DNA from 3 places in the Mycobacterium montefiorense genome. Region 1 is predicted to be linked to each of the others. Evidence: predicted binding sites of a transcription regulator. Region 1 holds the regulator's gene; each other region holds the start of a gene.
What was found. The regulator LexA, encoded in region 1, represses DNA repair genes until DNA is damaged. The targets are predictions, from matches to a motif close to CGAACANNTGTTCG.
Positions count from the first base shown of each region.

Region 2: the regulator LexA is predicted to act here: its motif matches at 2,441-2,454, upstream of H7K34_RS08325 (error-prone DNA polymerase).
Region 3: the regulator LexA is predicted to act here: its motif matches at 5,883-5,896, upstream of H7K34_RS01365 (HNH endonuclease signature motif containing protein).

Region 1 is NZ_JACKVL010000013.1:581,518-591,721, reverse strand. Features, by position in the region: gene H7K34_RS16125 (proteasome assembly chaperone family protein) at 5-979, shown strand; gene H7K34_RS16120 (alpha/beta fold hydrolase) at 1,014-2,045, shown strand; gene H7K34_RS16115 (PhzF family phenazine biosynthesis protein) at 2,084-2,770, shown strand; gene H7K34_RS16110 (peroxynitrite isomerase) at 2,803-3,288, opposite strand; gene nrdR (transcriptional regulator NrdR) at 3,348-3,812, opposite strand; gene H7K34_RS16100 (LysM peptidoglycan-binding domain-containing protein) at 3,970-4,458, opposite strand; gene lexA (transcriptional repressor LexA) at 4,755-5,456, shown strand; gene H7K34_RS16090 (LGFP repeat-containing protein) at 5,476-7,758, opposite strand; gene H7K34_RS16085 (acyl-CoA dehydrogenase family protein) at 8,315-9,475, opposite strand; gene hflX (GTPase HflX) at 9,604-10,204, opposite strand, start outside.
Region 2 is NZ_JACKVL010000009.1:144,608-154,811, forward strand. Features, by position in the region: gene otsB (trehalose-phosphatase) at 1-921, opposite strand, end outside; gene H7K34_RS08320 (wax ester/triacylglycerol synthase domain-containing protein) at 963-2,306, opposite strand; gene H7K34_RS08325 (error-prone DNA polymerase) at 2,468-5,764, shown strand; gene H7K34_RS08330 (hypothetical protein) at 5,804-6,160, shown strand; gene H7K34_RS08335 (nitroreductase family protein) at 6,242-6,886, shown strand; gene H7K34_RS08340 (YciI family protein) at 6,888-7,214, opposite strand; gene H7K34_RS08345 (tRNA (cytidine(34)-2'-O)-methyltransferase) at 7,251-7,715, opposite strand; gene H7K34_RS08350 (class I SAM-dependent methyltransferase) at 7,748-8,353, shown strand; gene H7K34_RS26890 (hypothetical protein) at 8,547-9,767, shown strand; gene H7K34_RS26895 (ATP-binding protein) at 10,087-10,204, shown strand, end outside.
Region 3 is NZ_JACKVL010000003.1:124,771-134,974, reverse strand. Features, by position in the region: gene H7K34_RS01400 (TetR/AcrR family transcriptional regulator) at 1-327, opposite strand, end outside; gene H7K34_RS01395 (carboxymuconolactone decarboxylase family protein) at 378-932, opposite strand; gene H7K34_RS01390 (carboxymuconolactone decarboxylase family protein) at 929-1,438, opposite strand; gene H7K34_RS01385 (dioxygenase family protein) at 1,443-2,312, opposite strand; gene H7K34_RS01380 (quinone oxidoreductase family protein) at 2,327-3,292, opposite strand; gene H7K34_RS01375 (LysR family transcriptional regulator) at 3,415-4,293, shown strand; gene H7K34_RS01370 (hypothetical protein) at 4,296-4,448, opposite strand; gene H7K34_RS01365 (HNH endonuclease signature motif containing protein) at 4,556-5,809, opposite strand; gene H7K34_RS01360 (VOC family protein) at 5,998-6,450, opposite strand; gene H7K34_RS01355 (cytochrome P450) at 6,515-7,777, shown strand; gene H7K34_RS01350 (adenylate/guanylate cyclase domain-containing protein) at 7,869-9,203, opposite strand; gene H7K34_RS01345 (phytanoyl-CoA dioxygenase family protein) at 9,266-10,123, shown strand; gene H7K34_RS01340 (FAD-binding oxidoreductase) at 10,145-10,204, shown strand, end outside.

The sequences.
Region 1 (10,204 bases):
CTCGATGTCCGACGAGCACCAAGACGACGATCTCTATTACCAGCCAGGGCAACCCGGCATGTACGAGCTGGAGTTCCCGGCGCCCCAGTTGGTGACATCGGACGGCCGCGGACCGGTGTTGGTGCACGCTTTGGAGGGTTTCTCGGACGCCGGGCATGCGATTCGGCTGGCCGCGACCCACCTGAAGGCCGCGCTGGACACCGAGCTGGTCGCGTCGTTCGCGATCGACGAATTGCTGGACTACCGCTCGCGGCGGCCGCTGATGACCTTCAAGACCGATCACTTCACCAACTATGACGACCCGGAGCTGAGCCTGTACGCGCTGCGCGACAGCGTCGGCACTCCATTTCTGTTGTTGGCGGGCATGGAGCCGGATCTCAAGTGGGAGAGGTTCATCACCGCGGTCCGGCTGCTGGCCGAGCGGCTGGGGGTACGCCAAACCATCGGCCTGGGCACCGTTCCGATGGCTGTTCCGCACACCCGGCCCATCACGCTGACGGCGCACTCCACCAACCGCGACCTGATCAGCGACTTCCAGCCGTGGATTGCGGAGATCCAGGTCCCCGGCAGTGCGTCAAACCTGCTGGAATACCGGATGGGTGAGCACGGGCATGAGGTGGTCGGTTTCACCGTCCACGTGCCGCACTACCTGACGCAGACCGACTACCCCGCCGCCGCCCAGGCGCTGCTCGAGCAGGTCGCCAAAACCGGGTCGCTGGACCTGCCGCTGTCGGCGCTGACCGAGGCTGCGGCAGAGATCCGTGGCAAGATCGACGAGCAGGTGGAAGCCAGTGCCGAAGTAGCCCAAGTGGTGGCTGCACTCGAGCGCCAGTACGATGCGTTCATCGACGCTCAGGAAAACAGGTCATTACTAACACGCGATGAAGACCTGCCTAGCGGCGACGAGCTTGGGGCCGAGTTCGAGCGGTTCCTAGCCCAGCAGGCGGAAAAGAAGCGCGACGGCGACGACCCGGCTTAAACGCCTCAGCGGGCGCGACGACAAGGGTGGCGAGATGACTGAGCGGAAGCGCAAGAGCAATCTTCGCCCGGTGCGCGAAGTAACTACCCCCTCGCTCGAGTTCCGCACCATCCACGGGTACAAGCGGGCCTACCGAATCGCCGGCTCCGGGCCGGCGATTCTGTTAATTCACGGCATCGGCGACAACTCCACGACGTGGAATACCGTGCAAGCCAAGCTCGCTCAGCGGTATACAGTGATCGCCCCCGATCTGCTCGGCCATGGGCAGTCCGACAAGCCGCGCGCCGACTACTCGGTCGCCGCATACGCCAACGGGATGCGCGACCTGCTCTCCGTGCTCGAAATCGAGCGCGTGACCATCGTCGGACATTCGCTCGGCGGTGGGGTGGCGATGCAATTCGCTTACCAGTTCCCACATCTGGTCGACCGGCTGATCCTGGTCTCCGCGGGCGGCGTCACCAAAGACGTCAACGTCGTATTCCGGTTGGCCTCGCTGCCGGTGGGCACCGAGGCGCTGGCGCTGCTGCGGCTGCCGCTGGTGCTGCCGGCAGTACAGCTGGCGGGCCGGCTCGCGGGCCTGGCGATCGGATCGACCGGCCTGGGCCGCGATCTGCCGAACGTGCTGCGGATTCTGGACGACCTACCCGAACCGACGGCCTCGTCGGCGTTCAGCAGGACGCTGCGGGCCGTGGTGGACTGGCGCGGCCAGATCGTCACGATGCTGGATCGATGTTATTTGACCGAGACCATCCCGGTGCAGATCGTGTGGGGCACCAAGGATGCGGTGGTTTCCGTCCGGCACGCATGGATGGCCCACGCCGCGATGCCAGGCTCGCGCCTGGAGATCTTTGCCGGCTCCGGCCACTTTCCATTCCACGAAGACCCGGCACGCTTCATCGACGTCGTCCAGCGCTTCATCGACAGCACCGCCCCTGCCCAACACGATCAGGGCGCGCTTCGTGAGTTGCTGCGTACCGGCAGCGGCGAACGCACCGTCACGGGTCCGGCCGACACGCGCGTCGCGGTGCTCAACGCGATGGGTTCCGACGAGCGCAGCGCCACCTGAGGCCCCCTCGGCGTTGACCCGCCCCGTACAGTCGGCCCATGGGGATCGATGTGACGGTGTTGCGTGTCTTCACCGACCGGGCCGGAAAATTCGGCAATCCACTGGGCGTGGTCGACGCCAAACAGGTCGCTCTCGCCGATCGCCAGGCGCTGGCAGCCCAATTAGGTTACAGCGAAACGGTATTCGTCGATCTTCCGGCCGGCGGCTCAACCACAGCGCAGGTCACCATCTACACTCCGCGCATCGAAATTCCGTTCGCCGGGCACCCGTCAGTGGGCGCGCCGTGGTGGCTGCGCGCCAACGGTACGCCGATCAACACGCTGCAGGTACCAGCCGGCATTGTGCAGGTGCACTACGCGGGTGACCTGGTGGGCATCAGCGCCCGCTCGGACTGGGCTCCCGTGTTCGCAGTGCACGAATTCGATTCCGTCGAGCAGCTTCTGGCGGCCGACCCAGACGATTTTCCCGACGACACCGCGCACTACCTGTGGGCCTGGATCGATGAGTCCGCCGGGGCGCTGCGTTCCCGGATGTTCGCGGCAAATCTCGGTGTACCCGAAGACGAAGCGACCGGCTCGGCAGCGATGCGGATTACCGACCATCTTAGCCGCGACCTGAGCATCACCCAGGGCAGAGGATCGATGCTGGAAACTGTCTGGAGTCCCGAGAGCTGGGTTCGGGTGGCTGGCCGCGTCGTCAACGACGGTGTGACACAACTGGACTGAAGGATACTCGGCCAGCCGAGGCCGCTGGGAATTCAGGACTTCCGCTGCAACTCCGCGGCAAGATGATGCTGCATGGGTTGCCCGACCGCACCCATTTGTACCGAGTACGTAAGCTGGTCGCCGTCGAGGCGGATGGAACGACCAAGCGCGGAAACCTCTTTGGCGGTCGGCGTCAAACCGATCGACGTGGTGGCCAGCTCGATTTCGATGACATCGCCGGTCGACCGGTAGGAACCGACCTCGATTTCGGTGACCCCGCTGGGGTGAGCCAGAACCAGCTCGACGTGGCCGGGTTCGGGCACCCGAAGATAGCCGGTCTCGGCGTGCAGCGGTTTGCCGTCGGCCAGCGCTTTGGTCTTTTGCGCGTAGGCCAGAAACGGTTTGCCCACATGGGAAAACACAACTTCTTCGAGATACTCGAAGGGCTGGATCGTCGGATATTCGCCCGCACCGCGACCAGCCCAGGTGCCGAGCAGCGGCGCGAGCGCCTCGAGATCCGGATGCAGGTCACCAGGCATGAATTCAGCCTAGTCCGGTGCCGACCAGTACCGTTGCGCCCGAGTCACGCGGCGGACCATCAGGTGGGTGTCGATACCTTGCGGTGCTGGCGCAGCGCCTCGATCTCGCGTTCGAAATCGTCGGCCGAAGAGAAGGACCGGTAAACCGACGCGAAGCGCAGGTACGCCACCTCGTCCAGGTCACGCAACGGCCCCAGGATCGCCAAGCCGACCTCGTGACTGGGAATCTCGGGCGAGCCGGCGGCACGGACGGTGTCTTCCACCTGCTGCGCCAGCAGGTTCAGCGCGTCCTCGTCCACCTGACGGCCCTGGCACGCGCGGCGCACCCCTTTGACGACCTTTTCGCGGCTGAACGGCTCGGTGACTCCGCTGCGCTTCACCACGGCCAGGACCGCGGTTTCTACCGTGGTGAACCGTCGCCCGCACTCCGGGCACGATCGGCGGCGCCGAATGGCTTGGCCTTCATCGGTTTCCCGCGAGTCAATTACCCGGGAATCGGGATGGCGGCAGAACGGACAATGCATGACCGCTCCTTCGCGGGGCCGGCATCTCGCAGAACACTCCGAGCGTACCCGTGCGCTCCCCCGCCGAGCCAATGTAGCCGCGCCACGGGTGCTGGTAGCGGTGCGAGGACTGAGCGGCGTTGGCGTAGAGCGGTTTTCGTACGGCGTCGCCGCGCCGTCAGCCGACCGGCGCGATCAGGGTCTGGCCGGCGGCCAGTGACGGCGAGTTCAGGTTGTTGAGTTCGCGAATGCGGTCGGCAACCTGGCGCGCCGGCGCTTCGGGCGCTACCCGGTGTGCGACGTCTTGAAGGGACTCGCCCGGCTCGACCTGCACGACGGACAGCCTGTCCGGTACGGGAGCGGCGGCGGAGTCACCGTTGGCGATCTGACCGAGATTCGCGACCAGACCCAGCCAGAGCGTGATGATCCCGGCCATCAGGGCCAGCCCCAGCGTCGTCCCCAGTGTGGCCGGACGGCGGCGATGCGGCGTGGCCGACATCGCTACCCCGGTACCGCGGTACCGCATTGGCGCGCCGGCCGGCCGCGACTGCACGGACCGGCGCGACCGCAGCGCGCGTTCCTGGTCGTAGCGAGGCCGTGCAACCAGCCCATCGCTCGGGCGCCGCACGTTGTTGGTCCGCGGTGAGACTGTGTGCATGAGCGTCATGTGCGTTCCTCCGGTCAACTAATCCTCGCTCGTGTGTTCGACACTATCGCTCGTGTGTTCGAAATCCGAACATTTGAGCGGAGCGTGTCGCACGAGCAAAACGCTAGACCACGCCACCGACAACCTCCATCGGTCGCTATCACTGCCATCACGCACAAATACCCGGTCTTTTCGAGAGTTACACCATTGTTATTCGCAAAAGTTGCGCGGATCACTGTTTCGGGAGACACGAAGGGACGACACGCTAGTCGAACACATGTTTGATTCTCGGCTTCCAGGGGGTTACATTCAGTGCCATGAGCGACAGCAACGACACCTCAGCCACCGGCCCCGAAGGCCGGTTGCATTCCGTGGATTCATCGCTTACCCAGCGGCAACGCACTATCTTGAACGTCATCCGTCAATCGGTGACCACCCGTGGATATCCGCCCAGCATCAGGGAGATCGGCGATGCCGTCGGGCTGACTTCGACGTCCTCGGTGGCTCACCAACTGCGTACTCTGGAACGCAAGGGATTTCTGCGCCGCGACCCGAACCGCCCCCGGGCCGTCGATGTTCGCGGCGCCGATGACCTCGTTGCGGCGGCGCCGGCCACCGAGGTCGCCGGATCCGACGCGTTGCCAGAGCCGACGTTCGTCCCCGTGCTCGGGCGCATCGCGGCCGGTGGACCGATCTTGGCCGAAGAAGCCGTCGAGGATGTCTTCCCGCTCCCCCGCGAATTGGTCGGCGAGGGCACCCTCTTCCTGCTCAAGGTGGTCGGCGACTCGATGATCGAAGCCGCGATCTGCGACGGCGACTGGGTCGTCGTGCGGCAACAGAATGTCGCCGACAACGGCGACATCGTCGCCGCCATGATCGACGGTGAGGCCACCGTCAAGACGTTCAAGCGCGCGGGGGGTCAAGTGTGGCTGATGCCGCACAACCCGGCGTTCGATCCCATCCCCGGCAATGACGCGACCGTGCTCGGCAAGGTCGTCACGGTGATCCGCAAGGTCTAGTGCCGCGAAAGTTCGCTATCTAGTCGGCCTTGATGAAGCCGTTGACCAGCGCGGCTTCCTCGCTGGACAAGAACACTTCGGCGAGCGTGTCGCGATAGAGGTCGCTATCCGGGGTGTAATAGAGGCCGAAGCGGGTGCTCGCCTTGATCGGATAACCGTCGGGAATCAGATACGGGTCATCCAGAGGCAGGTGGATCGTCGGACGTCCGGCCGGGCCTAGTGCCCCGAGGGCGGCTGCCGACTCGAAGTCTGACTCGTCGTCAGCGTCCGCGGCGGCGTGCCGTCCGCCACGCGATGCAGCGCCTACCGCGGCGGCGAGGCCGGCCGCGACATCATCCGCAGCGGCAGCACCGGGCGTGACGCCGCTTGCGGCGGCAAGATCGGGCGGCGTATGCGGCACGGCCACGTCGGGATAGGCCGCCTCCGCATCGTCGGCACCCGGATAGCCCGCCTCCGCATCGTCGGCACTCGGATAGCCCGCCTCCGCATACGGGGTGTCTTCCTCGGCGGCGTCAGGGTAGGCGGCTTCCGGAACGCTCGCATCGGTGTATTCAGTGTCCGGATCGGCGCGCTCCGACACTTCGACATCATCCAGGTAGCCGGCTTGGAGTATCTCATCGCCATAGCCGGCCTCGGTGAGATCGTCCGCCGACACCACATGGATGGAATCGGTGTCGACCGTGTCGGGATCCTGGTCGTCGACCCCTAACTGATCCCACTCTTCCTCGGATACGGATTCGTCGGCGTAACCGGCCGCGGCATCTTCGTCCAGTTCGACCGTTTCGGGTGAATGCGGCCACCTGACTCGCGGGGCGTCGTCGTCGTGGTGCTCCAGTGAGTGCACGTCGCCATAGGACAAGTGCTCGGTCGTGGCATCGGCGTAGTCGGGCCCCCAGCGCGGCTCACCCGAGTCGTCGTAGCCACCGACGTCGACGTCGCGATCGAGGTTGTAGGGCGCGGCATTGCGCTCGGCGCGATGCCGGCGCCACCGCAACGCCACGAACACCGCCAGCAGCACCAGAACCAGCAGCGGGACCAGGGCGAACAGGTACCACCAGCTCCAGGTGAACCACTTGTTGGAGTGCTGCGGCATTGCCGAACCACTCGGCTGGTTTTGTCCCGACACCTGCAGGCCCGACAACAGCGGAGCCAGGTTCGCCGGGTCGGTGGAGAAGGTGTTCTTCGCGCGGTTCCACGAGATCTTGCCGCCGGTGAACTTCTGCGAGATCACGTCGCCGTCGACGGTCTGATCGCCGACCGGGGCACCCAGCTTGCCGGTGGGACCGCGCAGCTTGTCCCAGGCCGCCTTCATCGCTCCGCGCACGACGAAGGCACCGTGGTCAGAGCTCCAGAAAATCACCGGCTTGTCGGCTGCCGAGAACGTCGCGATCCGGCTGTTGGGGCTGACGCCGCCGTCGGACTCGTTGGCGATCGGGAAGCCCAGGTCGCTGCTGACCGGGCCACCCACCGACTCGTACTTGGCCAGAATGTCGCTTTCCAGGGCGTTCGCGCCGTTCGCCGGGCTGAAGAACACCTTGCCGCCGGCAAAGTTCTGGGCGATTCCGTCGCCGCCGATCGGATACTGGCCGCCCTGCTTGGCGCCCAGCGGGCCGTTCACACCGCCGGCCGCGCGCCAGGCCATGTTGATGGCCGCGGCTGGATCGATGGCTACCTGCAAGCCCTTCAGCTGGTCGGCCAATCCCGCTGGCTCAGTGGTGAATTCCTTGGTTTTGCGGTTCCAGGAAATCTGGCCGGCGCCGAACTTCTGCGAGGACACTTCGCCGTCGTAGGTCTCATCTCCGACCGGGGCGCCGAGAACGCCGCCCGAGCTACCGAGTTTGTCCCAGGCGGCGTTCAGCGCGCCGCGCACGACAAACGCGCCATGATCGGGCGTCCAGAAAATCACCGGCTTGTCGCTGGCCGAGAACGTCGCCACGCGGCTGTCGGGGCCCGCGAGTCCGGGAACCTCGTTGATGGTCGGAAATCCCAGATCGCTACCGGCCGGGCCGCCGAGCATGTCGTACTTTTCCAGGATCGGCCCGTACACGAATTTCGCACCGGTGGCCGTGGTGAAGAAGAACTTGCCGCCGTCGAAGTCGCACGCGAAGCCGTCGGCCACGGGATAGACGTCGCCCTTGCGGGGGCCTAGCGGTGAGGTGGGGCCGCCGGCCTTGTCCCACGCGGCCATGATGGCGGCTTCGGCGTCGCCGATCGGAGAAGCTGAGGCGGTAGGTGCCAGCAGCACGACGGCCAACGCTGTGGTCGCCACGCTGATCAGCGCCCGCCCGGCGAGCCTGCGCACTTGACCTCTCTTCCCGTTCACCAAGCCTCCCAGCCGACGGATATGCCCTCAAATATGGCCATGCCCGTGCCCTGCGGACCCTGCGAGCGGTTGGTACCCCGAACGCGGGTTACGAACCCCATCAGAGTTCGCATATCGCCGGGCTCGCATAACTTTGCTCTAGCGAACAAGAAATGCGAAGGCAATTCGCGAATATTACGAAAACGGATACCGCTCTGATGTCGAAATGATGCGGGACGACGATCGCGTCGCGACTCATCGTATGTTCGTACACGCCGTGGGCGGGTGATTGCGCGCTCCACGAAGCCGAAACATATGCGCTGACCGTACGCGAAGCCATCAGTTCGCCGGCTATGCACTCGAGCAAAGAAGCAATTCATGGGCGGCAACCATTTTGCCGCACACCAGGGCAACCAGACGGTAAGCGCACTAGTTGTGCTTCGGCCGTGTCACCATCGGCGCGCGTTTCGAACGTCCGCCCACGATTCGTTGTTGCGTGGCAGCAGGATTGGTTCACCGCCGCCGACGCTAGCCGACGGGGTTGCGATCATGAGCGTCAAACGCCGAGGCCGCGCCCGATGATTTCCTTCATGATCTCGGTTGTGCCGCCATAGATCGTCTGCACCCGGGCGTCGAGATAGGAACGCGCCACGGGGTATTCGCGCATGTAGCCGTAGCCGCCGTGCAGCTGCAGGCAACGGTCGATCAGGTGCACCTGCTTTTCGGTGGAGTACCACTTGGCCATTGCCGCTTGCTCGGCCGTCAGCTTCTTGTCCAGGTGCAGCCGGAGGAACTCGTCGACCATGATGCGCACCACGGTGGCCTCGGTTGCCAGCTCGGCCAACACAAACCGGCTGTTCTGGAAACTGCCGATCGGCTTTCCAAAGGCTTTGCGCTCCTTGGTGTATTGCAGCGTCTGATCGAGCACCTGCTGCATCGCCGCGGCCGCCATGACGGCGATCGAGATCCGTTCCTGCGGCAGGTTCTGCATCAGGTAGATGAAGCCCTTGCCCTCATCCCCCAACAGGTTTTCGGCCGGAACCTTGACGTCGGTGAACGACAACTCCGCCGTGTCCTGCGCTTCCAGTCCGATCTTGTCCAGATGTCGGCCCCGCTCAAAGCCTTCCATGCCGCGTTCGACGACGAGCAGCGAAAAGCCCTGCGAGCCCTTCTCCGGATCGGTCTGGGCCACCACGATCACCAGGTCGGAGTTGATTCCGTTGGTGATGAACGTTTTTGCGCCGTTGAGCACATAGTGATCGCCCTGCTTGACCGCACGAGTCTTGATGCCCTGCAAGTCACTGCCGGTACCCGGCTCGGTCATGGCGATCGCGGTGATCAGTTCCCCGGTGCAGAACTTTGGCAACCAGCGTTGCTTCTGCTCTTCGTTGGCCAACTCCAGCAAATACGGCGCGACGATGTCGTTGTGCAGTCCAAAGCCGATCCCGCTATAACGCCCGGCGGTGGTTTCCTCGGTGATGATCGTGTTGTACCGAAAATCGGCATTGCCGCCGCCGCCATACTCTTCGGGCACCGCCATGCCGAGGAATCCCTGCTTGCCGGCTTCAAGCCAGACGCCACGATCGACGATTTTCGCCTTCTCCCACTCGTCGTGGTACGGCGCGACATGGCGCTCGAGAAAGGCCCGGTAGGACTCGCGGAACAATTCGTGCTCGGGTTCGAACAGTGTGCGTTGGTACCTGATTGCGCTGCTCATGGATAACCTCCGGCCAACGGGAACTCTGTCGCCCAACATATACCAACCAGACGGTTGGTCGGCAGCTGACCCGACGGCCGACCTGATGGCACCTCGTAGCGGCTAGCAGACCTCGTCAACCACGGTGGCTAGTCCGTGGCGAATTGCCGCAGGCTCGCGGCCAGCGCCTCGGGAACCCGGGCCTTGATCCGGGTGCCGTCGGGCTTGTGCTCGGCTTGCTGGACCCGGCCGTCGGCGTGCACACGCGCCACCAAGTCGCCGCGGTCGTAGGGAATCACCACGTCGACGGCGGTATCGGTGGGAGCAGCGAGCTCCTCCATCCGCCGGCGCAACGCGTCGATCCCGTCGCCGGTGTGCGCGGAGACGAACACGGCACCGGGCAGCCCATGCCGAAGCTTGGCCAGCATCAGATCGCTTGCGGCGTCGATCTTATTCACCACCAGCAGCTCTGCAGGCGGATCACCGTGGTGGTCGGAGACCACTTCGGAGACCACCTGGCGCACCGCATTGATCTGGGCGACCGGGTTGACGTCGGAACCGTCCACGACGTGCACCAGCAGATCGGCGTCGACGACCTCCTCCAGCGTCGAGCGGAATGCCTCGACCAGCTGGGTGGGCAGGTGGCGGACAAAACCGACGGTGTCAGTGAGCACGAACGGCCGGCCATCATCGAACTCGGCGCGACGGGTGGTGGGTTCCAGGGTGGCGAACAGCGCGTCCTGCACCAGC
Region 2 (10,204 bases), on a different contig from region 1:
CGCATCCTCGTCGGTGATGTCGTCGCCGAGATAGACCGGTGTCAAAGGTGTCGACCCGGGCAAGTGATTGAGCACCCAGCGCAGGGTTGCGCCCTTGTCCCAATCGACATCCGGACGCAGCTCGATGACTTCGCGGCCGGTGGTCACCCGCAGTGCGTCGCGCTGACCCGCCGCGCGCACCGCTGCCGTCACCTCACCGATGCGGTCTCGTGCGGCGTTGCGATAGTGCACCGACACGCCAAACCGTTTGTGCTCCACCCTGACACCGGGAATCGACCCGAGTCGCTCGCCTAGCTGGGCGGCCGCGGATTCCAGCATCGGAATGGCCGCGGCCGCGGCGTCGTTTTGATGGTGGGTGCCATCGGGTGCGGTCAACTCGAATCCGTGGCTGCCGGCATACCAGATGCCCGGCAGGCCGACGCGTGCCGTGACGTCGGCAAGGTCGCGGCCGGACAGTACCGCGACCGGGCAGCGCGCGGCCAACTGCTGCAGCGCCGTGGCGGCACCGGCGACAAGGCACGCCGAGTCCGGATCGTTGACGATGTCGGATAGCGTGCCGTCGAAGTCGAAGAACACCGCCGGCTGCCGCGCATCCAGGCCCTCGTCGAGCAGCTGCGACGCGTCGGGCAGCTGCGACATTCGCCGGTCCCCGGTGCGCACGGCGATGTCACTGCCGTCCTTGGCGTCGATCACCAACGCGAACCCGGCCTCGCGCGCGGCCTTGGCCACCGCCGCGCTCGCCGCGACGACGACGCAGCGTCCCGCCAGTACGCCCAGCCGCTCGGCGGCCGCGGCCGGGTCCTCGGCATGCACGGTGACGTCGACACCGGCCTCACGCAGCTGCTTCACCAGCGCCGAGTCGGCGTCTTGGTCAAACAGCACCGCGTCATGGCGGCGCGGGTCGATGGTGACCGATGGCATTGATCAACCCTCTCACGGTCATCAACGCCGCCCGGCTTGGGTCAGTGGCGTGCTCGCGCCCACGGGCGGCTGGGCGGTACCCGTGGGGCAGCGCCGGGGGCCCGGCGTTTGCGGCGATCCTTGGTGAACAGCAGGACGGAGTCTTGGCTGAGCGCCGTCAGGTGCGCCATCTCCCGTTCGATCCCGGCGGCGAGCTGCCCGAGCTCGGGGGCGGCGTCGTAGCCGGCGGTGATACCGAAGATCAGCTCATCGCCGTAGCTCAACACCGCGACCCCGCTGGACAGCTGCGAAGCCGTCGGGGGGATGGGTAGCAGGCGTTCGACGGTGGCGTCCATCAGCCTCAACCGATGACGTGGCCCGGCTGCGTTGGTGGCCAGCGTGACGATGCCCGGTTGCGGAAGCCGGCTCAGTGTCAGTTGAAGCGCCTTGGCGCACAATGTAAATGGCATGAAGCTGGTTGCCAGGTCTGCAATGTTGACGCTCTGCTTTATCGGCCTGGGTTTGTTCAAGCTGTTGTGCACGATCCGCAGCCGCCGCACCGGATCGTCGTGCTCGACGGGCAGGTATCTGTTCTCCAGGGTGCGCAGCGAGCCCGCGCGCGGTTGTTCGCGACGGTGCAGCAGTACGGCCCGGAAGCCCTCGGTGATGGCGGCGAGCGCGACGTCGTTGGTGGTCACCCGGAACTTGGCGCACACCGCGTCGACGGCGGCGAGGGGAACGCGCACCGTGCCGTAGCGACGCATGGTGACTGCCGGTTCGTTCGACGACATCCGTGCCACCGACCAGACCGTACCGGCCAGGGTGTTCGTGACGGTGCCGGCGACGGCCGAAGCATGCCAGAGCGCATCGGCCCAGCCCCGCTTCCGGGCTTGTATCGAATCCTGTTTAGGCTCAGCATGATTGGCAAATATCTCGCTGTCGGCGCCGTCGCAGAGTCTGGTGAGAAGGTGGGCGGCAGGGACGGCGTCGGCGAGGTAGTGATGGACCTTCATCAAGATTGCCCACTTGCCCTTGAGGCCTTCGATAACCCAGCACTCCCACAGCGGGCGGTCCAATTCGAGGGGACGCTCGCATGCGTGAGCGATCGCCCCTGACAGGTCTGCTTCATCGCCCGGGCGCCCAACCGCGACGCGGCGCAGGTGATGGGTGAGGTCGAATCCCGGATCGTCGATCCATTGCCGGGCACCGCGCAGCGAGTGGGTCCGCAACACCTGGCGGCACTGCGGGATGGACTGAATACGTTCTGCAAGAAGGGATTTCAGCTGCCCAAGATCGGGGACGGCGCCTTCGATGATGGCGACCGCGCCGGTCGCCAGGCTCGCTTGCCGGCCGGAGTCCGCCGCGGTGCGTAAACCCGCGTCCAATGCCGTTATCAGCTGTCCCATTTTGATTCCCGCCCGTGGTTGCCCCGTACCAGTATCTGTCGCCACGCCCCATCGCGATAGATCTCTGTCCGTTAACTCTCTGTTTAGAAGTTGAAGACCTGTTTAACAACCGCTTTAACAACCGAGCGTGAAATCGAACATACATTCGATAGACTGTTCGGGTGGGTTTCAGCAATGAGCCGCGAAGCTGGGCGGAAATGGAGCGGCTGCTCGACAGCAAGCCGCGGCACGCCGGCACGCCGATTGCGCAGGAACCTCCGACAGAGGCGCCCTGGTCGCGCAAGCGCGGGATGTACGAGCCGCCGAACCAGCGGCGGGGTCGCTCGTCCGTCGCCTATGCCGAGCTGCACGCGCATTCGGCGTACAGCTTCCTGGACGGGGCCAGCACGCCCGAGGAGATGGTCGAGGAGGCCGCCCGGTTGGGCTTGCGTGCGCTGGCGCTGACCGACCACAACGGTCTGTACGGGGCGGTGCGGTTCGCCGAGGCGGCCGTTGAACTCGACATGCGTACCGTGTTCGGCGCCGAGCTGTCGCTGGGCGCCGCGTCGGTTTCGCAGGCTCGTACCGAGAACCCGGACCCGCCCGGACCGCATTTGCTGGTGCTGGCCCGCGGTCCGGAGGGCTACCGGCGGCTGTCGCGGCAGCTGGCCGCCGCGCATCTGGCCGGCGGTGAGAAGGGCAAGCCGCGCTTCGACATCGACACGCTGACCGAGGCCGCCGATGGGCACTGGCACATCCTGACGGGATGCCGTAAAGGCCATGTACGCCAAGCGCTTTCCGATGGCGGGCCACAAGCCGCAGAGCGGGCGCTGGCCGATCTGGTGGACCGCTTCGGGGCGCGGCGGGTCAGTGTCGAGCTGACCCACCATGGCCAGCCGCTCGACGACGAACGCAATGGGGCACTGGCCGGGATCGCGCCGCGGTTCGGGGTCGGCACCGTCGCTACCACCGGAGCGCATTTCGCGGGCCCGTCGCGACGCCGGCTGGCCATGGCGATGGGTGCCATCCGGGCCCGGCAGTCGTTGGACTCAGCTGCGGGATGGCTGGCCCCGCTGGCGGGTTCGCATCTGCGATCCGGTGAGGAGATGGCCCGGCTGTTCGCGCAGCACCCCGAGGCGGTGACTGCCGCTGCCGAACTCGGCGAGCAGTGCGCGTTCGGGCTGGCGCTCATCGCGCCGCAGCTGCCGCCGTTCGACGTGCCCGAACCGCACACCGAGGACAGCTGGTTGCGGCAGTTGACGATGGCGGGGGCGCGGGATCGCTACGGGCTCCCCGAGGGCGCGCCGCGAGCGTACGCCCAGATCGAGTATGAGCTGAAAGTTATTGCCCAACTGACATTTCCGGGCTACTTCCTGGTGGTGCACGATATCGTCCAGTTCTGCCGGCGCAACAACATCCTGTGCCAGGGCAGGGGATCGGCGGCCAACTCCGCGGTCTGTTACGCCCTTGGGGTCACCGCGGTTGATCCGGTGGTCAACGAGCTGTTGTTCGAGCGCTTCCTGTCTCCCGCCCGCGACGGGCCGCCCGATATCGACATGGACATCGAGTCGAATCAGCGCGAGAAGGTCATCCAGTACGTCTACGACAAATACGGCCGGGATTACGCTGCTCAGGTTGCCAACGTCATCACCTACCGCGGGCGAATCGCGGTGCGCGACATGGCCCGTGCCTTGGGATTCTCGCAGGGTCAGCAGGACGCTTGGAGTAAGCAGATCAGCCACTGGAACGGGTTGGCGGACTCGCCGGATATCGAGGACATCCCGCCACAGGTGATCGAGCTTGCCAACCAGATCCGGAACCTGCCGCGGCATATGGGCATTCATTCCGGCGGCATGGTGATCTGTGATCGCCCGATCGCCGACGTCTGCCCGGTGGAGTGGGCGCGGATGGAGAACCGCAGTGTCCTGCAATGGGACAAAGACGACTGTGCGGCCATCGGGTTGGTGAAGTTCGACCTACTCGGGCTGGGCATGCTCTCGGCGCTGCACTACGCGAAAGACCTGGTGGCCGAGCACAAAGACATCGAGGTCGACCTGGCCCGCCTCGACCTCTCCGAACCCGCGGTATACGAGATGCTGCAGCGCGCCGATTCCGTCGGCGTGTTCCAGGTGGAGTCGCGCGCACAGATGGCCACCCTGCCCAGGCTGAAGCCGCGGGTGTTCTACGACCTGGTGGTCGAGGTCGCGCTGATCCGCCCCGGACCCATCCAGGGCGGTTCGGTGCATCCCTACATCCGGCGGCGCAACGGCATCGACCCGGTCGTCTACGACCATCCGTCCATGGAATCGGCGCTGCGAAAGACACTGGGAGTGCCGCTCTTTCAGGAGCAGCTGATGCAGCTCGCGGTCGACTGCGCCGGGTTCTCCGCCGCCGAGGCCGACCAGCTGCGGCGCGCCATGGGATCCAAGCGCTCCACCGAACGCATGCAACGGCTGCGCGGCCGGTTCTACGACGGCATGCGCAGATTGCACGGCGCCACCGACCAGGTGATCGACCGGACTTACGAAAAGCTGGAGGCGTTCGCCAATTTCGGCTTCCCGGAAAGCCATGCGCTGTCCTTTGCGTCGCTGGTGTTTTACTCGTCATGGTTCAAGCTGCACCACCCGGCCGCGTTCTGCGCCGCGCTGCTGCGTGCGCAGCCGATGGGTTTCTATTCACCGCAGTCACTGGTGGCCGACGCGCGCCGGCACGGCGTGCTGGTGCACGGCCCGGACGTCAACGCCAGCCTGGCGCATGCCACCCTCGAGAACGCGGGGACGGAGGTTCGCCTCGGGCTGGGCGCCGTCCGTCATATCGGTGACGACCTTGCCGAGCAGCTGGTCGATGAGCGAAAGGCCAACGGCGCGTTTGCTTCTCTGCTTGATCTGACCACCCGACTGCAGCTTTCCGTGCCGCAGACCGAGGCGTTGGCGACGGCCGGGGCGCTGGGCTGCTTCGGGACGTCGCGGCGCGAGGCGCTGTGGGCGGCCGGGGCCGCGGCAGCGGGGCGGCCGGATCGGCTGCCCGGGGTGGGCTCGTCGTCGCACATCCCGGCGCTGCCCGGGATGACTGCGCTGGAACTGGCCGCCGCCGACGTGTGGGCCACCGGCATCTCCCCGGACAGCTACCCGACCCAGTTCCTGCGGGCCGACCTGGACGCGATGGGGGTGGTGCCCGCCGACGCGCTGGGGTCGGTGCCCGACGGCGATCGGGTGCTGATCGCCGGTGCGGTGACCCATCGGCAGCGACCCGCCACGGCGCAGGGCGTCACATTCGTCAACCTCGAAGACGAGACCGGGATGGTCAACGTGCTCTGCACGCCGGGGGTGTGGGCGCGACACCGCAAGCTGGCGAACACCGCACCGGCGCTGCTGATCCGCGGTCAGGTCCAAAACGCCAGCGGCGCAATCACCGTGGTGGCCGAGCGGCTGGGCCGCATCACCTTGGCGGTCGGCTCCAAGTCCCGCGATTTCCGCTAAACACGCAATATGTCCTGGTGTGTACTGATTCAATGTTTTATGAGCGTCGAAACTAAATGCAAGTTTGCTCGCCATGGCGCTGCAATATTGGGTTGCGCTGCGGCGTTATTACTTCCTAACGCGGTCGCCAGCGCTGATCCGCCCGACCCGCACCAGCCGGACATGACCAAAGGTTTCTGCCCGGGCGGTCGCTGGGGCTGGGGCAATTTGGCCGTCTGTGATGGCGAAAAGTACCCCGACGGGTCGTATTGGCACCAGTGGATGAAAACCTGGGCGGTCGGTCCTCAGTTCTACTACGACTGCGTCAGCGGCGACGAGCCTCTCCCGGGGCCGCCACCGCCTGGCGGCTGTGGCGGAGCGATTGCGCCCGATGCGCCGCCCCCACCCCCGAGCTGATGCCTTCGCGCGCGAACGAACGGCGAAAATCTCGCCCTGAGTGCACGTTCGGCGCGCAGAGCCCACGTATAACCTCCACACATGACCCTCAACTTGTCCGTCGACGAACTGCTTTCCACCACCCGCTCGGTGCGCAAACGCCTCGACTTCGACAAGCCGCTGCCTCGCGAAGTCCTGATGGACTGCCTCGAGCTGGCGCTGCAGGCGCCCACCGGCTCCAACGCGCAGGGCTGGCAGTGGGTGTTCGTCGAAGACGCTGACAAGAAGAAGGCGATCGCCGACATCTACCTGGGCCATGCCCGCGACTACCTCACCTCGCCGATGCGCGAATACGCCGAGGGTGACACCCGTGGTGAGCGGATGCCGAAGGTCAAGGATTCCGCGATGTACCTCGCCGAGCACATGCATGAGGCGCCGGTGCTGATGATCCCGTGCCTGGAAGGCCGCGAAGACAAGTCGGCGTTGGGTGGGGTCTCGTTCTGGGCGTCGCTGTTCCCGGCGGTCTGGAGCTTCTGCCTGGCGCTGCGCTCCCGCGGTCTGGGTTCCTGCTGGACGACGCTGCACCTGCTTGGTGACGGCGAACGCAAGGCCGCCGAGGTGCTCGGCATTCCCCACGAGCGGTTCAGCCAGGGTGGGCTGTTCCCGATCGCCTACACCAAGGGCACCGACTTCCGGCCGGCCAGGCGGCTACCGGCCGAGACTCTGACGCACTGGAACACCTGGTAACTCAGGGCCGCAGCGGCCATACCTCGACGACCCCCTGCGCGACCGCACACGGGGTCTGGCTCACCCGCTCGATCGCCGCGTCGATGTTCTCGGCCTCGATCACTGCGAACCCCGCGATCGGCAACGGCGATCGAAGGAACGCGCCCGGCTCGATCGATACCCCCGCGCCGTCCGGATTGCGCACCTGGACGGGGTTGCCGGCGCGGCCGACGAGCGCGCCGGACGAGCTGAGTTCGTCGTCGCGGGCGTGCGCGGCCCGTCGCCGGTCGTCGCTCAATTGGCGGTATCCGGCCTCGTCGCCGTAGCCGATCGTGATGAAGGTGGGCATATCAATGCTGACTCGCGGCGGGACCAGGATTCATCGCTACGTCGCCCCGGAGTAGCCGTGCTGGCGCCAGGCCTCGTAGATCGCGATCGCCGCGGCGTTGGACAGGTTCAGTGAACGCCGGCCTGACAGCATCGGGATGCGCACCCGCGCGGTGATGTGACTGTCGGCCAGGGTTTGCGCGTCCAGCCCATCGGGTTCGGGACCGAACATCAACACGTCGCCGGGCCGGTAGGCGATGTCGGCGTACGACGTCGACGCATGCGCGGTGAACGCGATCACCCGCGCCGGCATCAGCACGTCCCACGCGGCGGCCAGCGTCGGGTGCACCGTCACCGACGCCAGGTCGTGATAGTCCAATCCGGCGCGGCGCACCTTGGGTTCGGACAGGTCGAAGCCCATCGGCTCAATCAGATGCAATTCGGCGCCGGTGGCGGCGGCCGTCCGGATGGCGTTACCCGTATTAGGCGCGATGCGTGGCGAGTAGAACATCAGCCGGAACACCACGCCATCCTCACACGGGCGATAATGCAGGCATGGTCGAGCAGAGCATCTGGATGCAGAAGGTCGCTGCCGATCCGGGGCATTCGGACTGGTACATCGAGCGCTTCCGTGCCATGTCCCGCGCCGGTGACGATCTGGCCGGCGAGGCTCGCTTCGTGGACGCGATGGTGCCGCGCGGCGCCCGCATCCTCGATGCCGGCTGCGGCCCCGGCCGGTTGGGCGGCCACCTGGCCACGGCCGGTCATCATGTGGTCGGAGTCGACGTCGATCCGGCGCTCATCGCAGCGGCCGAGCAGGATTATCCGGGTCCGCAGTGGCTCGTCGGCGACCTGGCCGAGCTGGATTTGCCCGCGCGCGGCATCGCCGACCCGTTCGACGTCATCGTGTCCGCCGGCAATGTCATGGCGTTCCTGGCCCCGAATACCCGGGGTCAGGTGCTGCGCCGGCTGCGTGCCCACGTCGCCGACGACGGTCGAGCCGCAATCGGCTTCGGTGCCGGCCGCGACTATGAGTTCGCCGACTTTCTCGGCGACGCCGCCGCCGCGGGATTCGCGCCCGATCTGTTGCTATCCACTTGGGATCTGCGGCCGTTCGCCGACGATTCCGACTTCCTGGTCGCAATTCTTCGGCCCGCGTAGGCCCCTAGCTCTCTGCTCAGTAACGATTCTGGTGACCCAGGCCGCGGGCTGTCATACTCGTCGAATTGCCACGCGTTTACCGCTCGCGCGTCTCGGCGCGGGGGGAGCGGAATAAAAGCAGGAAGTTCATGAGCCTCTCGTTTCATTCGACGCGCAGTGTGAGCGCAGCGGTCAATCGCGCCGTTGTGACCACATGACCATGTTCAACCGTCCGGCCACCCCGGCCGAGGCGGCGCCCACCGAGTTCGCCGAGGTATCCGCCGCTGGGGGGGCTCCGGCCAAACGCCCGCCTGCCTGGTCGCTGAGCAACTGGCCGGTCCGGTGGAAGGTGCTGGCGATCGTGCTGGTTCCGCTGATCCTGGCGGCGGTTTTCGGCGGGCTGCGGGTGAACACCGCGATGTCGAGCTCCAGCGGTCTACGGTTGGCCGCCGCCCGCGCCGACTTGCTGCCGGCGCTCACCAAATACATGTCGGCCTTGGATGTCGCCTTGTTGGCGAACTCCACCGGTCGCGATGTCGACGGCGCGAAGAAGAACTACGACGCCCGCAAAGGCGAACTGCTACAGCGGCTGTCCGACACTGACGTGACCCAAGACGTTCGGTCCGGAGTGAGCACCCTGCTGAGCGGCGTCCAATCGTTACTCGACAAGGCGGCCGACAACAGCCTTGGTTTGCGGGACCGGGTGACCACCTATGCGCCGCTGCTGTTGACGGCGGAGGACGTCATCAACGCGTCGGTACGCGTGGACGATCAGCAGATCCGCGCGCAGGCACAGGGTTTGAGCCGCGCGGTCGGGGCCCGCGGCCAGATGACGATGCAGGAGATCCTGGTGACGCGCGGCGCCGACCTGCCCGAGCCGCAGTTGCGCACCTCGATGATCACCCTGGCCGGCACCGAACCGTCGACGCTGTTCGGGATCAGCCAGGTGCTCGGCGTGGGTTCGCCCGACGCCAAGACGTTGCAGCAGCAGATGGTGACCCGGATGGCGATCATGTCCGATCCGGCCAGCCTGCTCGTCGACAATTCGGACCTGCTGCGCTCGATCCAGACCACCGACACGATCGCCGAGCAGGTCATCACGGACGCGACCGCGTCGGTGACGAAGTCGGTGCAGGCCCAGGCCACTGATCGGCGCAACGCCGCGATCAGCGACGGCGTCCTGGTGCTGGCCGCCATCGTGATCGCGCTGATCGTCGTCTTGCTGATGGCGCGCGTTGGTTGTGCCGCTGCGGGTGCTGCGCGACGGCGCGCTCAAGGTCGCCCACACCGACCTCGAGGACGAGATCGCTCACGTCAAAGCCGGTGGGGCCGAACCGATTCCGGTGCCGCTGCCGGTGTACACCACCGAGGAGATCGGTCAGGTCGCCCATGCGGTGGACGAACTGCACACCCAGGCCCTGCTGCTGGCCGGTGACGAAGCGCGGTTGCGATTGCTGGTCAACGACATGTTCGAGACCATGTCGCGGCGCAGCCGGTCACTGGTCGATCAGCAGTTGTCGCTGATCGACCGGCTGGAGCGCAACGAAGAGGACCCCGAACGCCTCGACAGCCTGTTCCGGCTGGATCACCTGGCGGCGCGGCTGCGCCGCAACAGTGCCAACCTGCTGGTGCTCGCCGGCGCCCAGCTCGCCCGCGACCAGCGTGAGCCGGTCGGACTGTCGACGGTGATCAGCGCGGCCGTTTCCGAGGTCGAGGATTACCGCCGGGTCGAAATGGCCGAGCTGCCCGACTGCATGTTGGTCGGTGCAGCCGCCGGTGGGGCCATCCATCTGTTCGCCGAGCTGATCGACAACGCCCTGCGTTACTCGCCGCCATCGACCTACGCCCGGGTTTGGGCGGCGCGTGGCGGCG
Region 3 (10,204 bases), on a different contig from region 1:
CTCCCGCATGGCGCGTTCGAGCATCCAGTGCTGCGGCCGAACCAAGGCAATCATCATGGTGGACAGCCGTTCCCGGGGCGGCAGCGCATCGATCTCGTCCAGCGATTGCCGGTCCTGCTCGCGGAACGTGTTCCACGATTCGACGAGTGCGGCGCGGTAGCTATCCATATCCTCGAAGTGCCAGTAGAAGCTGCCGCGGGTGGCGCCGACTTGCCGGCAGAGCCGTTCGATCTTCAGGGCACGTGCGCCCTCTTCGGCGAGCAAGGTGTACCCAGCCTGCAACCAGTCGTCGGCTGACAGGCGCGTCGAGGGCTTACGCGCGGCCACGTCGTGCAACGTTACGGGCAATCAGACCGCATCGTGAGACTTGTGCGAAATCAACGCCGCGTGTCGGTTGGGATCGTTGGCAGCCGCGCGGTTTCGTCCAGGTCGACATCGAGTGCGTTGAGCATCAACGCCAGCCCCGCGTACCTGCTGATAACCATCAGCACCTCCACGGTGGCCTCGGCTCCCAGTTCCTCGCGCACGCCCTCGAATAGTGCGTCCGCGACCGAGCCGGTGCTGACAAGTTCGGTTGTCAGAGTCAGCACCGCTAGCTCGGTCTCATCGAAATAGTCTGTTCGCCAATCGGACTCGGAGATAACGGCGCCGATCTCGTCGGCGCTAAGCCCCGCCGTGCGCGCGACGTCGCGGTGCTGGCCGAGCTCGTAGGCGCAGTCCATCAGCGAAGCGGTCCGCAGCGTCACCAGTTCACGCAACCGCCGGGGCAACACCGGACTGGTCAGGGCGTCGCGGCCGGCCAGCATCCAGCCGGTGAAGGCGTTCTCGGCGTTCGCCAGCGTCCGGTAGACGTTGAGATTGCCGCGCTCCCGGGCCAATTCGCGGGCCTGCTCGGTCATGTCTTCGGGCCGCCGATACGGGATACGCGTCATTCGATATCCAAGTCGACGGCGTTGAGCACCAATGCCAGCCCGTAGTAGCAGCTGACGATCATCAGCAATTCGGTCAGCACCTCGTCGCCGAAGACGGCCTGGGCGGTCGCGAACGACTCGTCGCGCAGGTGGTGGGTGGTGCACAACTCGGTGACGACCTCGACGGCCGTGCGTTCGGTGTGGCGGAAGCCGGCTCCGTCGAGTTCGCCGGTGGCAAGCGCGTCGAGCTGTTGCTCGGTGAGCCCCGCGGCGCGGCCCAAGAGCAGGTGCTGGGCAAGCTCGTAGGCCGAGCCCTGCAGGTTGGCCACCCGCAGCACGATCACTTCCCGCATGCGCGCGCTAAACGTCGGGCTGGCGTAGAGCTCGTCGACCATCTGCGACCAGCCGGGAAACACGTTGGGCGCGTTGGCCAGTAGCCGGAAAACGTTGAGGTTGCCGCGCCGGTCTGCCCACTCGCGAATGGACTCGGGCTGCTGGTCGAGGTCGGCGAGCTCGATGCGTGTCATGGTTTCACTGTGCCGCGAGGGTGAACGTCCAGTCCAGCGTGACGAAGGGTTCGTCGACTTTGGTTCCATCCGGCGCGATGCCCGGCTGTTGGCGCGTGAAGTCGGCCTTCAACGAATCCTGCGCCGAGAACACCGCGTCGCAGTCGATGTACGGGTCGTCTTTGAGGAATAGCTGGGTGATTAGCGACTGGTAGCCGTCGGCCTGGAACCAGAAGTGCACATGTTGAGGGCGCATCACGGATCGATTGGCGGCGCGCATGATCTCCCCGCACGGGCCGTCGGTGGGCACCGGGTAATAGCGCGGCGTGATCGAGCGATACCAGAATTCACCGTCGTCGTTGGTGGTCAGCAGCGCGCGCATGGCGAACTCGCCGTGCAGCTGCTCGGTCAGCTGAACATCGTAGAACCCGGTGCCGTCGCTATGCCAGGTGTCGACCTTCGCGCCTCTAATGGGCTCACCGCTTTCGTCGACGACGCGGGCCGTCACGAACATCGGGGTTCCCGCGACGCCGTTGGAGATGTCGGCCCCGTTGGGGACGGTCGGGCGGCCCTCGACGTAGAACGGGCCCAGCAGCGCGGAGTCGGTGGCCGATCCGCCGGGGTTCTCGTTCATGGTGTCCAGCAGCATCGACAGCCCGAGGATGTCGGAGAGCAGCACCACCTCTTGACGGGTGGGGCTGGAGATTTTGCCGAGCCGTTCGACGAAGTCCATTGCGGTGAACCATTCGTCGCCGGTCAGCCGCACCTCCCGGGCGAAGTCGTGCAGATGCTGGGTCAAGCTTTGGAAAAGTTGGCGAAAGCGATCGTCGGTGGATGTGTCGAAGGTCTTCAGCACTTCGTCGGTAATCGTCTCTTCGGTGAGATTGGTCGCCATTGTGGTTGCCTTCCTTAGGGATTGATCACGACGCGGCCGGATACCTGGCTGGCGACCGCTTGATAGGCTGCCGCGCTGTCGTCGAGGGAGTAGCGCGCGGTGATGGGCAGTGGGCGAAAGTCGCCGGATTCGAAGTGGGGCCGGAGCTGCTCCAGGATGTGCGCGCAGTCGACGACACTGAGTTTGCCGCTGTCGATGCCCAGGATGCGGGTTTCGTTGCGGTACAACGCTCTTATATCGATGTCAACCTTTGGCGAGCCCACCGCACTGATGACCACCAGCCGGCCGCGGTGCGCAAGGGAGGCCAGTGCTGCGTTCGTCGTCACGCCGCCGACCGCGTCGTAGACGACGCCGACTCCGCTGCCTTTGGTGAGCCGTCTGATTTCGGCGGCGACGTCGGTGTCCAGGGCGAGGAACTCGTCGATCACCTTGGCGGCGGGTGTTTCCGGCTCAGGTTTGCGACGGCTCACGCCGATCACCGAGGCGCCAAGCGCATGGGCGATCTGGGCGACGGCGCCGCCCACTCCCCCGGAAACGCCGAAAATGGCGATCGTTTCGCCTGTAACCAGTCGCGCCGTCTCGACGGCGCCGGCCCAGGCGGTGACGAAGTTGACGCCGACCGTGGCGGCTTCGTCGAAGCTGAGCGCTTCGGGTTTGCGTGCCAGTGCTTCGATAGGCACTTCTATGAGCTCGGCGTGCGAGCCGTCGCGGGTGAATCCGACGTCGCCGCCGGTGCCCCACACTTCGGCGCCTTCCCAATCGGGTGGGCCACTGACTACGACGCCGGCGAAGTCGCGTCCCGGCGTGCGCGGCAGCAGCGTCCAGTCCATCAGTCCGGCAACATTTTTCACGTCAGAAGGGTTGACGGATGCCGCTTCGACGCGAACGATCGCTTCCTGCCCGGTCGCCGTCGGGTCGGGCAGATCGGCGACGTGCAGGACGCTCGGATCACCGAACGTGTCGAAACGCAAGGCTCGCATGGCTGCTCCTCCAATGAGGTGATGGTCACTTTAGCTGCCAAGCCAAGGAAACACCTCCGAATTGATCGCGTCTAACGTTGAAAATCGATCAGAATGATCGCTGTTCGCGATAGATTGTTGGGATGGAGATGCGGCAGCTGGAGTACTTCGTCACGGTGGCCTCAGAGTTGAACTTTTCTCGGGCGGCCCAGCGGATCCACGTCGTGCAGTCCGCACTGTCGGCGTCGGTAGCGAAACTGGAAAAGGAACTCGGCGTCGAGCTGTTCAACCGGTCAAAGCGCCAGATCGTGCTCACCGCGCCAGGCGAGGTCTTTCTGCAGCATGCCCGCGAAGTCATCCACACTGTGCAGCGGGCGCAGGCGTCCATGGCGGATTATCGCGATCAGCTGACCGGCACCGTCACACTCGGCACCCTGATGTCTTGGGGTGGGTTGAATCTGGCGACCGTACTCGAAGAGTTCCGGCGCCTTCACCCGCTGGTGACGGTTCAGCTGCGCCAAAGCCTCACCGGATCGGCTGGCCATCTGGAGGCGATCGCCGACGGGAAGATGGATCTCGCCCTGGTGTCTCTGTCTGCCTCGCCGTCTCGGCTTGTTGCGGTGCGCGAACTGACCCACGAGCCCATGGTCTTCGTTTGCGAGCCCGGCCATGAGCTGGCGGGTCGCCGGCACGTGAAGTTGGGCGACCTGGACGGGCAGGACTTCATTCAGTTTCCGCGCGGGTGGGGTATTCGCCAGCGCCTGGATGCGGGGTTCGCCGCCGCCGGGGTGCAGCCGACGAGTGCCTACGAGGTCGCCGACTACGCGATCGCCGCCGAACTCGTCAGACACCGACTGGCAGCGACCGTGCTGCCCGTCAGCGCGGCCGAACGATACCCCGACCTACGCGCTATCCCGTTGAGCCCGCCGGTGACGTGGACGCTGTATCTCGCATCCGCCGCGTCGCGAACCGGCGCCGTGACGGCACTCGTCGATACGATCACCCGCTACGTCGAAGGGTGAAATTAACTGTGCTGCATGGGCTCTGCGGCGTACCCCGTCATCGAATTCGGCCCGAGTTGGCTCACGTTAGTGCGCACGTCGGCGCGGATCGCGGTTGGGGTGTTGCCGAGGTCGTCGGGGTGGCGGGCCGGTGGTGCGGGTCTGGTCTTCAGCATTGAATTTCGCGATGCAGTTGCTGCGCGAATTGCGAACGAAATTCTTGATACCCCAACCCGTTTGAGCTTTGATCCGGTGTTGGTCATGACCGGCGGCGGTAAGCTATCTAGTTGGTTGTTGGTGGTGGTTGCGGCTGGAAGGGTTCATACCACCACCAGTTGGCGCGTGCGCCGGTGGGCCCGGGGCACGGTGGGACAGCGGGCGGGGGATGATTCGGCGGGCGCGCGAGTGATCCTGCGCTAAGCGGTCGACCGGAGCTGTCGGCGACGGTGAGGTCGTCGGCGGTTCCGGTGATGGTGATGACGCCGCGGTGGTGCAACCGATGGTGGTGTGGGCATACCAAGACCAGGTTGGACAACTCGGTGGGGCCGCCGTCTTCCCAGTGCCGGATGTGGTGTGCGTGCAGACCGCGGGTGGCGCCACAGCCGGGAACAGCGCACGTTCGGTGGCGGTGCTCGAGCGCGCGACGCAGCCGACGGTTGATCACCCGCATCGCTCGCCCGGCGCCGATGGGTGCGCCGTCACGTTCGAACCAGACTTCACAGGTGGCATCACAGACCAGGTATCGCCGTTCGGCGTCGGTGAGCAACGGACCCAGATGCAGCGCCGCGGCCCGCTGGGCGACATCGACGTGCACGACCACACTGGTGTGATGCCCATGGGGTCGGCGGGCCGCCTCGGCGTCCCACCCCATCTCGACCAGGCGCTTAAACGCCTCGACAGTGCCCGGCAACGACGGCGCCTGATCGCAGGCGCGGTCACCATTGTCGTGATCGTGCTTCCACTCGGCGATCAGCGCATCACGGTGAGAGGCCAGCGCCGCATCGAACTTCGCCGCGTCCAGGTGCGGAAGTTTGATCCGCCAACACGTGAACTCCTCGTCCGAGGTCTGGGTGATCGAGGCCTGCGGGCCTGGCCGGGCAGAATCGGGTTCGGGTCGCGGTTCCAGCTTGACCGCGGTGCGCAACTGGCTGACCGTGGCGACTGCGGCCAGCTCCGCATAGTGCTCATCGGATCCCTCGCCCGCCCACGCCGCGATCACCCCGACCTGATCCAGCGACAGCCGACCCTCCCGCATCCCCGCCACACAGCGCGGAAACTCCGCCAGCCGACGCGCGACGGTGGCGATCTTGTGGGCGGTTGCCGATGAAGCGCCGGTCTTCCAGCCCATCAACGCCGCCACCGACCGCGCGCCGGTGACGCCGCACAGCTCGTCGCGATCTATCTCGGAGGCGATCTCTACGATGCGCCCGTCGATGGCGTTGCGCTGACCGGTCAACTCCGCCAACTCGTCGAACAACACCTCAAGCCGCTCATCAGGGCGCGATCCAACGGCGCTAGACGATGCGGTCCGAGACATGACCCCATCATCGCACCGGGGTACGACAAATTTCGGCCGCCGATCCACGCCGGGAAGCGGCCGTCATCAACTGCCAACAGGTGCTCGACCCCGCGCGATCCACGCCGTCATCTGTCCTCCGCGCAGTCCCAAACCGGCGGCGCCGTAAGGGCTCCGGAGGACCTTGACGCACAATGCACGAATCGGTGCTACGGCCGTGGCGGCAACGCCGCCAGCCAGCCATCGGTAACCAACTCGATCATCTGCCCGTCCGGATCCCGAATGATGGCCATCGCTTCGGACACCGCCTCCTCGACCACCGATCCCCCGCACTTCGCAACCTTCGCCAGCACCGCACCCAGATCGGACACCGACAGCGAGATGTGGGTCAGCCCTACCTCATCCATCACGCGCGTCGGCCCGGCATGCACTTGCCGCTGGGAGTAGTCGATCAACTCCAGCACTAAGCCGTCGCGGACAAGGTAGGTCGCCTTCACCCCAAGCGGCTCGGGCAGCTGCACCACCTGCGCGGTGAGATTGTCGGACGGTTCGAGCTCCCACCAGAACTGGAAGCCGAGCACATTCTCGTAGAACCGGCGTGACCGCTCGGTATCCGCGACGCACAAGCCGACGTGATTGAAGGTCGTTCGGTAGCTACCCATTGCTCCTACTTCAGTCGGCCACTCGAAAGCGTAATAATGCAAAGATAGCCAGAAAGGCAACCCATTGACTCACCGCCCCGACGTGAGCGCCGATGCCCTGGTCGACTTCGACCACCACTCCGACGCGTTCAACCTCAACCAGGACGCGATCCACGCCGACCTGAGACAACGCTGCCCCGTCGCCTGGAATGAGCACTACGACGGATTCTGGTACCTCAGCAGCTACGCCGCGGTGAGCCAATCAGCCAGGGAGGGCGCCACTTTCGCCCACAAGTACGAACCCGACGCCGAAGACGGCGTGAACTACCAAGGCGAGATGGGCGTCCCGCGCCCCGAAGGCCAACCGGCCCTGGGAATCGGCGAGATCGACGGCGAGTACCACCTGGCTCTGAGACACGCCCTGGCCCCGTTCTTCTCCCCCGGCGCCGTCGACAAAATGAAGCCCTTCATGGAGGAGAAAGCCCACGAGTTCCTCGACCAACACATCGAAAACGGCGCGATGGACTTGGTGCTCGACTACGCCAGCCCGGTCCCGGCCATCCTCACGATGAAGTTGATGGGCCTCCCACTCGACAACTGGCACATCTACGCCAGCATGTTCCACAACGTCATGGCCGTCCCGCAAGACAGCCCCAAATATGCCGAAGCCATCGCGAAAGTCCCGGCGATGATGGAAGAAGTCCTCCAACACGCGGCCGCCAGACGGGCCGACAAGAAAGAAGACCTGACCAGCTTCCTGATCCAGTTCGAGTTCGAAGGGCAGCACCTAACAGACGAACAGCTGCTCAACATCCTGTGGAACCTGATCGCCGGCGGCGTCGACACCACCACCTCCCAAACCGCGCTCACGCTAAGGCATCTGGGCACACACCAAGACCTCAGACAGCAACTGATAAACCACCCCGAGCTTTACCGCACCGCCACCGACGAATTCCTGCGCTATTTCAGCGTCAACCGCTCACTCAGCCGCACCGTCACCAAAGACGTCGAACTCAACGGCCAACACCTCAAAAAGAACGACCGGCTCATCATCAGCTGGCTCTCGGCCAACCACGACCAGCAGGAATTCGACAATCCCGACAAAGTCATCCTGGACCGAACACCCAACCGCCACCTTGCTTTTGGGCTCGGCCCGCACCGATGCATCGGCTCACATCTTGCGCGGCTGATGTCCGAGGTGATGGTCAAGGCGGTCCTCGATCGCATCCCCGACTACCAGGTAGACCTAGACAACGCCCACCAATACCTGAGCAACCCGAGCATGACAGGGCTGAGCAAGCTACCGGTCACCTTCACGCCCGGAGGCAAACCCCGAGATCGACGCTAGCGTGCAGCTCACCGGCGTTTCTTCACGCCAGCGTCGATCTCGAGGAAAAGTCGCTGCGGCACAACAGGTGCACACCCGGCACCAAACGCGGTTAAACCACCGCAAGCACCGGCCAGCGACCGCGCACACCGCGGAGTTCGTGCGTGCCTCGGCTCTCGAACGAGAGCCGCGACCCGAGCACCAACGGCGGGACCACACCGGACACGAATACCTCCCCGGGCCCCGCCATCGCCATGATGCGCGCCGCGACATGAACCGCGATCCCGTGCACGTCGTGGTCCACCATCTCCACCTCGCCGGTGTGTAGGCCGGCGCGAACGATGAGTCCGAGGTCTTGCACCGAGTCGCGAATCGCGCACGCGCAGTTGATCGCTCGCGCCGGCCCGTCAAACGTCGCCAAAGCGCCGTCACCGGTGAACTTCACCACCTCGCCTCGCGCACTCAAGACATGCTTTTTCACGATCTCGTTGTGTGCATCGAGCTCGAGCGCCCACGCATCGTCGCCGATAGATTCGGCGCGTTCGGTCGATCCGACGATGTCGGTAAACATCACCGTCGACAGCACCCGGTTGGTCGGCGCGGCGGCGCGCCCCCCGGTGACGAACGATTCGATCTCGTCGACCACCCGGTCGGCATCACCGGCGAACCACACGTCGTCGTCCCCGTCGAGCTCCACCAACCGCGCCTGCGGGATGCGGTCGACGAGATACCGGGCGTGACCGCCCCTGGTATGCCGGTCATCGACGCGATGCAGCAGCAGCGTCGGCGCTTGGATGCTCTCCACTGCGGGCCGAACATCGGTGCGCAGGAAGAGATCGAAGACCTCTGTGAAGTAGCCGGGACCGCCGGACAAGCGCTCACCGCGCGCCCACCACCGCCGCTTGCCGGCATCAGTAGCCCAACTCGGCGCCAAGTTATCGGCCACCCCACCCCTTCCGACGGTGTCGCCGAAGGAGTCGACATACCGGCTGAAGGCCGGCTCGGGCATTCCGTGCGGATAGTCGTCGGCCCGCTGAAAGCGCGCATACGCACTGCACAACACCAGCGACCGCACCCGGTGCGGATGGCTCGCGGCCAGCAGCATGACCGGAAGCGCCGACTCGGACATCCCGAACACCGTCGCGCACTCACTCCCGACGGCGTCGAGCACCGCGACCAGCCCGTCGGTCCACGCCTGCATCGCCGGGCGGTCGTGGATCGGCACCGCGTCCGAGCTGCCTACCCCGAGTAGGTCGGTCGTGATCAGCCGGCTGAACGACGCCAGCCGACGCAGGTGCCCGGCGACGGTCGGCTCGTCCCACAGCAAGTCGATCGGGAACGTGCCGGTGGGGACGAACAGGAGGTCCGGCCCGTTGTCGGCCACGACCTGATAAGCGAGGTGGGCATCGCCGTCTCGCGCATAAACCGTTTCGGGCACGGCCGCCATGCAAGAAGCATGCCACCCTCGCGAACTTGACCGGCGGTCAATCTGGGTCCACTGTCGGGTACATGAGCATCGATGACGACCCGGTCACGACGCTGGACGACCTCAAGAACGACTTGGCGGGCCGGCACAAGTGGACGCCGAGCGGCGGCTCCTCGGTCGACCCCGCGATCGTCGACGCCGACATGGCCGCCCTGGACCGAGACGGCTACGTCATCTGGGAAAACCTGCTGAGCGCCGACGAGTGCCAGCAGATCCGGAACACCGTCACACCCTGGCTCGACCACACCGGGCGCAACGGCTTTGAAGGACGTCGCACCCAGCGCATCTACAGCGTGCTGAGCAGAACGCGCGGGTGCGACCGGCTTGCCGATCATCCGCGGGTGCTGGCGGTGCTCGATCGGCTGCTGATGCCCAACTATCTGCTTTCGGCGTTGCAGGCCATCAACATTCAGCCTGCGGAGTCCGCGCAGCTGCCCCATCACGACGACGGGTTCTACCCGATTCCGCGACCGCGAGCGCCGTTGACCGCCGCGACAATCTGGGCGATCGACGACTTCACCGCCGACAACGGCGCCACGGTGATATTCCCCGGCAGCCATCGCTGGGGCGCGCGCCCGCCCGGACCGGATGACCCGTCAATACCTGTCGTCATGCCCGCCGGCTCCTGCGTCTTCTTCGTCGGAACGACGTGGCACGGCGGCGGCACCAACACCACCGACCGCGCACGACTAGCCGTCACCGCCCAGTACTGCCAACCGTGGCTGCGGCCGATGGAAGCCTTCACCCTGTCGATACCGCGCGACGCCGCGCGAACGGTCTCGCCGGACATTCAGCGCATGATCGGCTACAGCATCCACCCGCCGTTCGTCGGCGCGGTGGACGGCCTGCACCCCTTGCGGTTGTTGGAGCAGCCCCAGTAACACCGCCTACAGTGTGCGTTCATGGGCGACATCACCGAGCAGCTCGCGGACATCGTCGGAGACCACAACCTGCTAGAGGGC